2 regions of the Geodermatophilus sp. URMC 62 genome follow, and region 2 is predicted to be linked to the other one. Evidence: riboswitches for the same ligand, from Rfam matches in the RefSeq annotation. Region 2 holds a riboswitch; the other holds the start of a gene.
The links. Region 2 has a riboswitch for S-adenosylmethionine ahead of ACU616_RS06985 (bifunctional o-acetylhomoserine/o-acetylserine sulfhydrylase). Riboswitches for the same ligand answer to the same signal wherever they lie in the genome.
Positions count from the first base shown of each region.

Region 1 (4,157 bases), 940 kb from region 2:
TTCCACTCCTCCAGCGCCTCCGGTGCCGCGGCCCGGTAGGAGGGCCCGAGCTCCTGGAACTCGGCGGGGAGCTGCAGGAAACCCCCGGCGATCAACCGCTGGGTGACTGCCGCCCACTGCGGGTCCTGGATGCCGCCGATGGTGCAGCCCACGACGCAGCTGAGCAGCCGGTCCGGGATCGACACCGCGGCGTCGAACACCGCGTTGCCGCCCGCGGCCAGCCCGACCAGGTGGAACTGCCCGACCTCGAGCACGTCCATCAGGGCGGTGAGGTCACGGAGGTCGGTGCCGGCGTCGCGTCCCACCAGTGGCTCGGACCCCAGGTAGCCGCGCCGGGAGTAGCTGATCACCCGGTGGCCCGCCTCGGCGAGGGCCGCCTGCTGGTAGCCCCACACGCCGCCGTGCCCGCTGTGCGGGTGCATGAGCACGATCGGTGTGCCGTTCCCGCCGGTGTCCCACACCGCCAGCTTCACACCCGGGATCTGGACCTGGCCCAGGCTCCCCGTCATCGGGGGCACCGGCTCCCACGACGTCTGCGCGGGGATCAGCTCCGCCCGCTGGCCGGGGCCGCCGGCCTGTCCCCCCGGCCCCGACGGCCCCGAGGTGCCCGGCGCCGCGCTCGCGGGTCCGGCGGTCGCGCCGAGCGCGACGACGCCCGCCCCGGCCAGCCCGGCGAGCACGCGCCTGCGGTTCATCGCCCTGTCGGTGGTGTGGCTCAACTGGTGCTCCGATCGTCGCTGATCGCTGGTCCGGTGCCCGCGAGGGGTCCAGGGGCACTCACCGGAGGGTCGCCTCCGCGGCGTCGTCGCCGACCGCGGTCACCAGGTCCGGGCAAGATGGCCGCAGCCCGTTCGGATGCCCCGCTTCGCCGATCGACGTCAGGCGGGAGTATTTATCCGTCTGGTTGACCGGGCAAGACGGGATGCCGGCTCCGGGTGGCCGTCGTCCACGCCGGGCGCTTCCGCACCGGCGTGCGCAGGACCGCGTCACGACCCCGTCCGCCGTCGTCCGGTCAGAGGCTCGCGCGCACCGCCTGGGCCCAGCCCTCGCCCATCGCCCCGTCGGTGACGGTCACGTTCGGGACGGCGGCCAGCAACTCCGGCATGCCCTCGACCTCGGCGCCGTTGGCGGTGATCCACAACCGGCCGACGACGGGCGCCATCTCCAGGTCGCTGGCGCTGTCGCCGACCGCGACGGCGTCGGCGGGGTCGATCCCGCGGCGCTCGAGGTCCCAGGCGATCGCCGCGCCCTTGGAGATCCCGCGCGGCATGAGGTGGTAGACCCGCGCCAGCTGCCCCTCGGGCGCCAGGTCCAGCTCCGCCGTCGCGGGGATGGCGCCGTTGTCCCTGAGGGACAGCCAGCCCAGGCCCCGCTCGGCGAGCCACGCGTCGACGGCGAGCGGGTCGACGAACCCGCGCAGCAGCGCATCGCCGGAGTGGGTGGTGTGCCAGGGCGCGTGCCACTCCAGCCGGCCGGGGTTCGCCGCGCAGAGGTCCTCGACGACGCCGAGCCCGGCCATGACGTCCACGGGCGTGCGCCCGGCGTGCTCGGCGGGCAGTTCGCCGGGAAGCTGGTGGCGCGCCCGGCCGCCCTTCCAGGTGACCAACGAACCCAGCTCGGCGATGGCGCCGTCGGCGGCGAAGATCCGCCCGGCCTCGGTCACCTGGTCGACGGTCCGCCCGCTGACGATGACCAGCGGGACCCCGGCGGTGTGCAGCTCGAGCAGCGCGGTGGCCGGCTCGGCGGTGGGGACGCCGTCCGCGGTGTGCCAGAAGGAGCCCCGCGCGCCGACCATCGTGCCGTCGAGGTCGGTGTAGACGATGCGGGCTGCAGCCGAGGCCATGACGCCCAGCATGGCCGGACCACGGCGGTGCTCCGGGACCCGGGTAGAGTCGGCCCCGTTCCACTCATCCAGAGGGGCAGAGGGACACGGCCCGGTGAAGCCCCGGCAACCGCGCTGCGCGAGCGGCGAGAGGTGCCAATTCCGTCCCGCACGGCTCGACGGCCCGCCGCGGGGAAGATGAGGAGGTAGTCGTCGCATGACCCTGACCGCTCCCGGTTCGCTGCAGGCCGACTCGTCCGCCGGCGGCCCCGTCCCCCCGAGCCCCGCCCGTGGCCTCGTCTGTCGCAACTGCGGCGCCACCTTCGGCCTCATCGCCGAGCACGCCTGCGCGCAGTGCTTCGGCCCGCTGGAGGTCGACTACGACCCCGAGCGCATGCGGGCGGTGACGCGGGAGCAGATCGAGGCCGGCCCGCAGAACATCTGGCGCTACGCCGCCCTGCTGCCCGTGGGCCAGGACCCGGCCGACCGCGTCTCCCTCGATCCCGGCATGACGCCGCTGGTGCGCGCCGACCGGCTGGCCGCCGAGCTCGGCCTCACCGGCGGGCTGTGGGTCAAGGACGACTCGGCCAACCCCACCCACTCGTTCAAGGACCGCGTGGTCAGCCTGGCGGCCACCGCTGCCAAGCGGCTGGGCTACGCCAAGATCGCCGCGGCCTCGACCGGCAACCTGGCCAACTCGGTGGCCGCGCACGCCGCCCGCGTCGGCCTGCCCTCCTACGTCTTCATCCCGGCCGACCTCGAGCCAGGCAAGGTGGTGCAGTCGGCGGTCTACGGCCAGACGCTGGTCGCCGTCGACGGGTCCTACGACGACGTCAACCGGCTGACCAGCGAGCTCGTCGAGACCGACGAGTTCGAGGACACCGCCTTCGTCAACCAGAACGTGCGGCCCTACTACGCCGAGGGCTCCAAGACGATGGGCTACGAGATCGCCGAGCAGCTCGGCTGGCGGATCCCGGCCCAGGTGGTCATCCCCATGGCGTCGGGCTCGCTGCTGACCAAGGTGGACAAGGCCTGGCGGGAGCTCGCCGCCGCCGGCATCGTCGAGGCCACCGAGTGGCGGGTCTTCGGCGCCCAGTCCGCCGGCTGCGACCCGATCGCCACCGCCTTCGACAACGGCTGGGACGTCGTCAAGCCGGTCAGGCCCACCGGCATCGCGAAGTCGCTGAACATCGGCAACCCCGCCGACGGCCCCTACGCGCTCGACGCCATCCGGCGCACCGGCGGCGCGGTCGGCCGGGTCGGCGACGAGCAGATCGTGCAGGGCATCCGCGACCTGGCCCGCACCACCGGCGTGTTCGCCGAGACCGCAGGCGGGGTGACCGTGGCCGTGCTGCGGCAGCTGGTCGAGGACGGGCGGCTGGACCCCACGAAGGAGACCGTCGTCCTCAACACCGGCGAGGGCCTCAAGACCCTCGACCCGCTGGAGCCGGTGGTCGGCCCCACGCACCGCGTGGAGCCGTCGCTGAAGTCGGTGCGGGCGGCCGGGCTCATCCGGTAGGGGCGTACGCTCGTCCCGGCGCCGGTCCGGGTGAGCAGCTCCCCCGATCGGGCAGCAGTCGTGCGTGGGGTGACTCCCCACCTGGCTGTCCCTGATGTACGTTCTCGCGCGGTTGTCAGTTCCACGTTCGTGTCCGACGGGCGGAAGAGCTGTACCCGGCCCCCGGAACCCGGGGTCCGTCCGCACGCACGAACGTGGGAGCACACGTGGCACAGGGCACCGTGAAGTGGTTCAACGCCGAGAAGGGCTTCGGCTTCATCGCCCTCGACGGCGGCCAGGACGTCTTCGTCCACTACTCGGCCATCCAGATGGACGGGTACAAGAGCCTCGACGAGGGCCAGCGGGTCACCTTCGAGGTCGTCCAGGGCGAGAAGGGTCCGCAGGCCGACGCGGTCCGCACCGCCTGAGAACCACCTCTGCACGCCCACCGAGGCCCGGGTCCCCGACAGGGAGCCGGGCCTCGGTGCCGTGTGGTCGCGGTGCCCTCCTCCCGGTGCTCCGCGGCCTCCCGGTGCTCCGCGGCCGGCCGCCGTGCGGCGGGGTGTGGCCCCGGGCTCCTCGCCGCGGGAGGCTGCCGCAGGAGGCGCGGCCGGCGCCGGGGGACGAGGGGGTGCCGTGTCGCGCATCGCGATCGTCACGGGTGGTGCATCCGGGATCGGACGAGCCCTGGGCGCGGCGCTGGTGCGTCGCGGGGACCAGGTGGTCCTCGCCGACGTCGACGGCGCGGCAGCCGAGGGGACCGCGGAGCGGCTGACCGCCGCCGGACCCGGCACGGCCACGGCGGCTGCCGTCGACGTGCGCGACGCCGACGCGGTC
Region 1 covers NZ_JBRFHY010000001.1:2,390,338-2,394,494, forward strand. Annotated here, with positions in the region: gene ACU616_RS11480 (alpha/beta fold hydrolase) at 1-695, opposite strand, end outside; gene ACU616_RS11485 (HAD family hydrolase) at 1,013-1,843, opposite strand; SAM riboswitch class I at 1,905-2,027, shown strand; gene thrC (threonine synthase) at 2,040-3,341, shown strand; gene ACU616_RS11495 (cold-shock protein) at 3,548-3,748, shown strand; gene ACU616_RS11500 (SDR family NAD(P)-dependent oxidoreductase) at 3,957-4,157, shown strand, end outside.
Region 1: it holds a riboswitch for S-adenosylmethionine, as region 2 does, so the genes downstream of both, thrC (threonine synthase) here and ACU616_RS06985 (bifunctional o-acetylhomoserine/o-acetylserine sulfhydrylase) in region 2, are expected to answer to the same signal.

Region 2 (4,157 bases):
CGCCGAGGTCGCGCTGCGGCAGCTCCACCACCAGCGCGGCCGGCGGCTCGGCCACGTCGTCGAGGTCGGCGCGCAGCAGCATCCGGTGCCGGTCGCCGACCGGGCGCTCGACCAGGCCCTGCAGCCGCGCCAGCGCACCCCCCTCGTGGCGGAACAGGTGGCACTCGGGATGGCCCACGACCGTCTCCCGGCGGCTGCGCCCGGCGTGCACACGCAGCACCGACTGCTGGGCCATGGTCCCGCTGGGCAGGTAGACCGCGGCCGGCTTGCCCAGCACCTGCGCGACCTCGCTCTCGAGCTCGGCGACCACCCCGCCCGCGCCGTACCGGTCGACCGCCGTGTCCGCGGGGATCGTGGCCAGCAGGTCCGCGGCGCGCACCGGTCCGTGGCCGCTCAGCGCGCGGTCGCAGGCCAGGCGCAGGGCGTCGAGGTCGTCGTCGCTCACGCACGCCAGTCTTCCCCGGGCGAGATCTGCACACTCGTGGCTTCCGGGGTCCCGGGAGCCACGAGTGTGCAGATCTCGCGGAGAGGGGTCAGGTGCCGAGCAGCTCGCGCACCAGCGCACCGACGGCGCCGGCCTCGACGAGGAAGCCGTCGTGCCCGTGCGGAGAGGACACCACCCGCAGCGGGACGCCGAGCGCGTCGGCCACCCGCTGCTGCAGCTCCAGCGGGTAGAGCCGGTCGCTGTCCACCCCGGCGACGACGACCCGCGCGGTCACCCGCGACAGCGCGGCCTCGATCCCGCCCCGGCCGCGGCCGACGTCCCAGGTGTTCATCGCCTCGGTGAGCACCACGTAGCTGCCGGCGTCGAAGCGGCGGGCGAGCTTGTCGGCGTGGTGGTCGAGGTAGGAGACGACGGCGAAGCGGCCGTCGTCCTGCACGGTCGTCCCGAACCGCTCCTCCAGCTCGACCGGGCTGCGGTAGGTGAGCTGCGCGATCCGCCGGGCGACGCCGAGCCCGGCGACCGGGTCGGCGCGGATCGCGGCCTGCTGGGTCGTCTGCGTGCCGATCTGGTCGGCGGTCGCGGCCGCGCCGGAGGCGAGGAAGAGCACCCCGGCGACCCGCTCGGGCAGCGCCACCGCCCACTCCAGCGCCCGCATCCCGCCCATCGACCCGCCGACGACGGCGGCCCACCGGCGGACGCCGAGCGCGTCGGCCAGCGCGGCCTCCACCAGCACCTGGTCGCCGACGGTCACCTCGGGGAAGCGCGCGCCCCACGGGGCGCCGTCGGGCGCGGTCGAGGACGGCCCCGTCGTCCCCTGGCAGCCGCCGAGCACGTTGGCGCAGACGACGAAGAGCCGCCCGGTGTCCAGCGGCGCCCCCGGCCCGACCAGCGGCGCCCACCAGCCCGCGGTCGGGTGCCCGGGCCCGGCCGGCCCGGTGACGTGGCTGTCGCCGGTCAGCGCGTGCTCGACGAGCACCGCGTTGCCGCCGTCGGGCGCGAGCGTCCCCCAGGTCTCGTAGGCGACCCGGACGCCGGGCAGCACCCCGCCGCGCTCGAGGCGGACCGGTCCGTCCAGGTCGAGGAACAGCCGGTCCCCGGCGGGGTCGCCGTCGCGCCACCCGCCGGTGCGCGGCGGGGTGCGGGACGCCGGGACGTCCCGCACCCCCGTCATCACGCCCCCTTGGCCGCGCGGAACCCCGCCTCGAGGTCGGCGAGGATGTCGTCGATCCCCTCCAGCCCGGCGGCCAGGCGCACCAGCCCGGGCGTGACCCCGGTGGTCTGCTGCTCCTCGGGCGTGAGCTGCGAGTGCGTGGTCGAGGCCGGGTGGATCACCAGGCTGCGGACGTCGCCGATGTTGGCCACGTGGCTGTGCAGCTCCAGCGCCTCGACGAAGCGCCGGCCGGCCTCGACGCCACCGCGGATCTCGAAGGCCAGCACCGCGCCGGCGCCGCGCGGGGCGTAGCGCTGCTGGGCGGCGTGCCACGGCGAGGACGGCAGGCCGGCGTAGTGCACCGACTCGACCTCGTCGTGCGCCTCGAGGAACTCCGCCACCCGCTGGGCGTTGGCCACGTGCCGCTCCATGCGCAGCGACAGCGTCTCGATGCCCTGCACGACCAGCCAGGCGTTGAACGGGCTGATCGCCGGGCCGAGGTCGCGCAGCAGCTGCACGCGGGCCTTGAGCGCGTAGGCCGGGGCGCCGAGGTCGGCGTAGACCACGCCGTGGTAGGTCGGGTCCGGCGTCGTGAACCCGGGGAACCTCCCCGACGTCCAGTCGAACGTGCCGCCGTCGACGATGACGCCGGCGATCGCGGTGCCGTGCCCGCCGAGGTACTTCGTCGCCGAGTGGACGACGACGTCGGCACCGTGCTCCAGCGGCCGCACGAGGAACGGCGTGGCGATGGTGTTGTCCACGATCAGCGGGACGCCGTTGCGGTGGGCCACCTCCGCGACGGCGGCGATGTCGAGGACGTCGCCCTTCGGGTTGCCGATCGACTCCCCGTAGAGCGCCGTGGTGTTCTCGCGCACCAGCGACTGCCAGCTCTGCGGGTCGTCGGGGTCCTCGACGAAGGACACCTCGACGCCGAGCTTGGGCAGCGAGTGGTGCAGCAGGTTGTAGGTGCCGCCGTACAGCGACGCCGAGGCGACGACGTGGCTGCCGGCCTCGGCGACGTTGAGCAGCGCCAGCGTCTCCGCCGCCATGCCGCTGGCCACCGCGAGCGCCGCGACGCCGCCCTCCAGCGAGGCCACGCGCTGCTCGAGCGCGTCCTGCGTCGGGTTCATGATCCGGGTGTAGATGTTGCCCATCTCGGCCAGCGCGAACAGGTCCGCGGCGTGCTTGCTGTCGCGGAACTGGTAGGCGGTCGTGGCGTAGATGGGCAGGGCGCGGGCGCCGGTGGTCGGGTCGGGGCCGGTGCCGGCGTGGATCTGCCGGGTCTCGAAGCTCCAGCTCTGCGGGTCGGTCACGCGCCGTCTCCTCTCGTTCGGGAGACCCCGCGGCGCACGGAGGACTCCGTCCTGCCGGGCGGCGGGTGCCGCGCGGCCGGCTCTTCCCCTGGAGCACCTCGGACGGAGAGAGGTTGCCGGGCAGCCAGCCAGGTGCTTGACGCTGCCTCTCGTGAGCCTGCGCCGACCCTAGCGGAGCGGGCTCCGGCTCAGGCGGGGGTGAGCCGGGCGAGCACCTGGTCGAGCCGCACCTGGTCGCCGGCCGCGACGAGCAGCTCGACGACGCCGTCGGCCGGGGCGCGCAGCGTGTGCTCCATCTTCATCGCCTCGACGACGACCACCGGCTCCCCGGCGGTGACGACCTGTCCGTCGGTCACCGGCACCGCGATCACCGAGCCGGGCATCGGGCTGGTCAGCTCCGGGGGGTGCGCCGCGGCGCTGTCGGGCCGCAGCACCACGCGGCGGGCCCGGCGCAGCGGCCAGTCCGCGCCGTCGGCGTGCACGAACAGGCCGTGCCCGTCGCCGTCGCCGTCGGCGGCGGCGTCTCCCTCGGCGGCGACCAGGCAGCGGGACCGCACACCGTCGCGCACCAGCGCCAGGCCGCCGTCCTCGGCCGCGCAGGACAGCGTCCCGGCGTCGGCGCCGTCGAGGGTGGCGCGGGCCGCGGCCGGCGTGCCGGTCAGCGCCACCGTGCGCGGCCGGCCGCCGGCCTCGAGCCGGACGGTGAACGGCGCGGCGTCCCCCAGCCGGAAGCCGCTCGGCGCGCTCCACGGGTCGGCCGGGTCGGCCGCGGCCCAGGCGGTGAGCCACAGGTGCGCGGCGGCGGCGAGGACGGCGAGGTCGGGCACCGGCGGGACCGCGTAGGAGGCGGCCACCCGGTCGAGCAGCGCGGTGTCCAGGTGCCCGGCGCGCACGTCGGGCTCGGCCAGCAGCGCGCGGACGAACCCGACGTTGGTGGTCACGCCGAGCACCGCGGTGTCGCCCAGCGCCCGGTCGAGCGCGGCGAGCGCGGTGGCCCGGTCGGGGCCGTGCGCGACCACCTTGGCCAGCATCGGGTCGTAGTCCGAGCCGACGACGGTGCCGGCCGCGACGCCGGAGTCGACGCGGGCGCCGGCGGGCTCGGCCAGCGCGAGCACCCGCCCGCCGGTGGGCAGGAAGCCGCGGCCGGGGTCCTCGGCGTAGACCCGCGCCTCCATCGCCCAGCCGGTCAGCGCGACGTCGTCCTGGCCGAACGCCAGGGGCTCGCCGGCGGCCACGCGCAGCTGCTGCT
Region 2 covers NZ_JBRFHY010000001.1:1,454,248-1,458,404, reverse strand. Annotated here, with positions in the region: gene ACU616_RS06995 (threonine aldolase family protein) at 1-445, opposite strand, end outside; gene metX (homoserine O-acetyltransferase MetX) at 534-1,616, opposite strand; gene ACU616_RS06985 (bifunctional o-acetylhomoserine/o-acetylserine sulfhydrylase) at 1,616-2,908, opposite strand; SAM riboswitch class IV at 2,951-3,065, opposite strand; gene ACU616_RS06980 (acetyl/propionyl/methylcrotonyl-CoA carboxylase subunit alpha) at 3,097-4,157, opposite strand, start outside.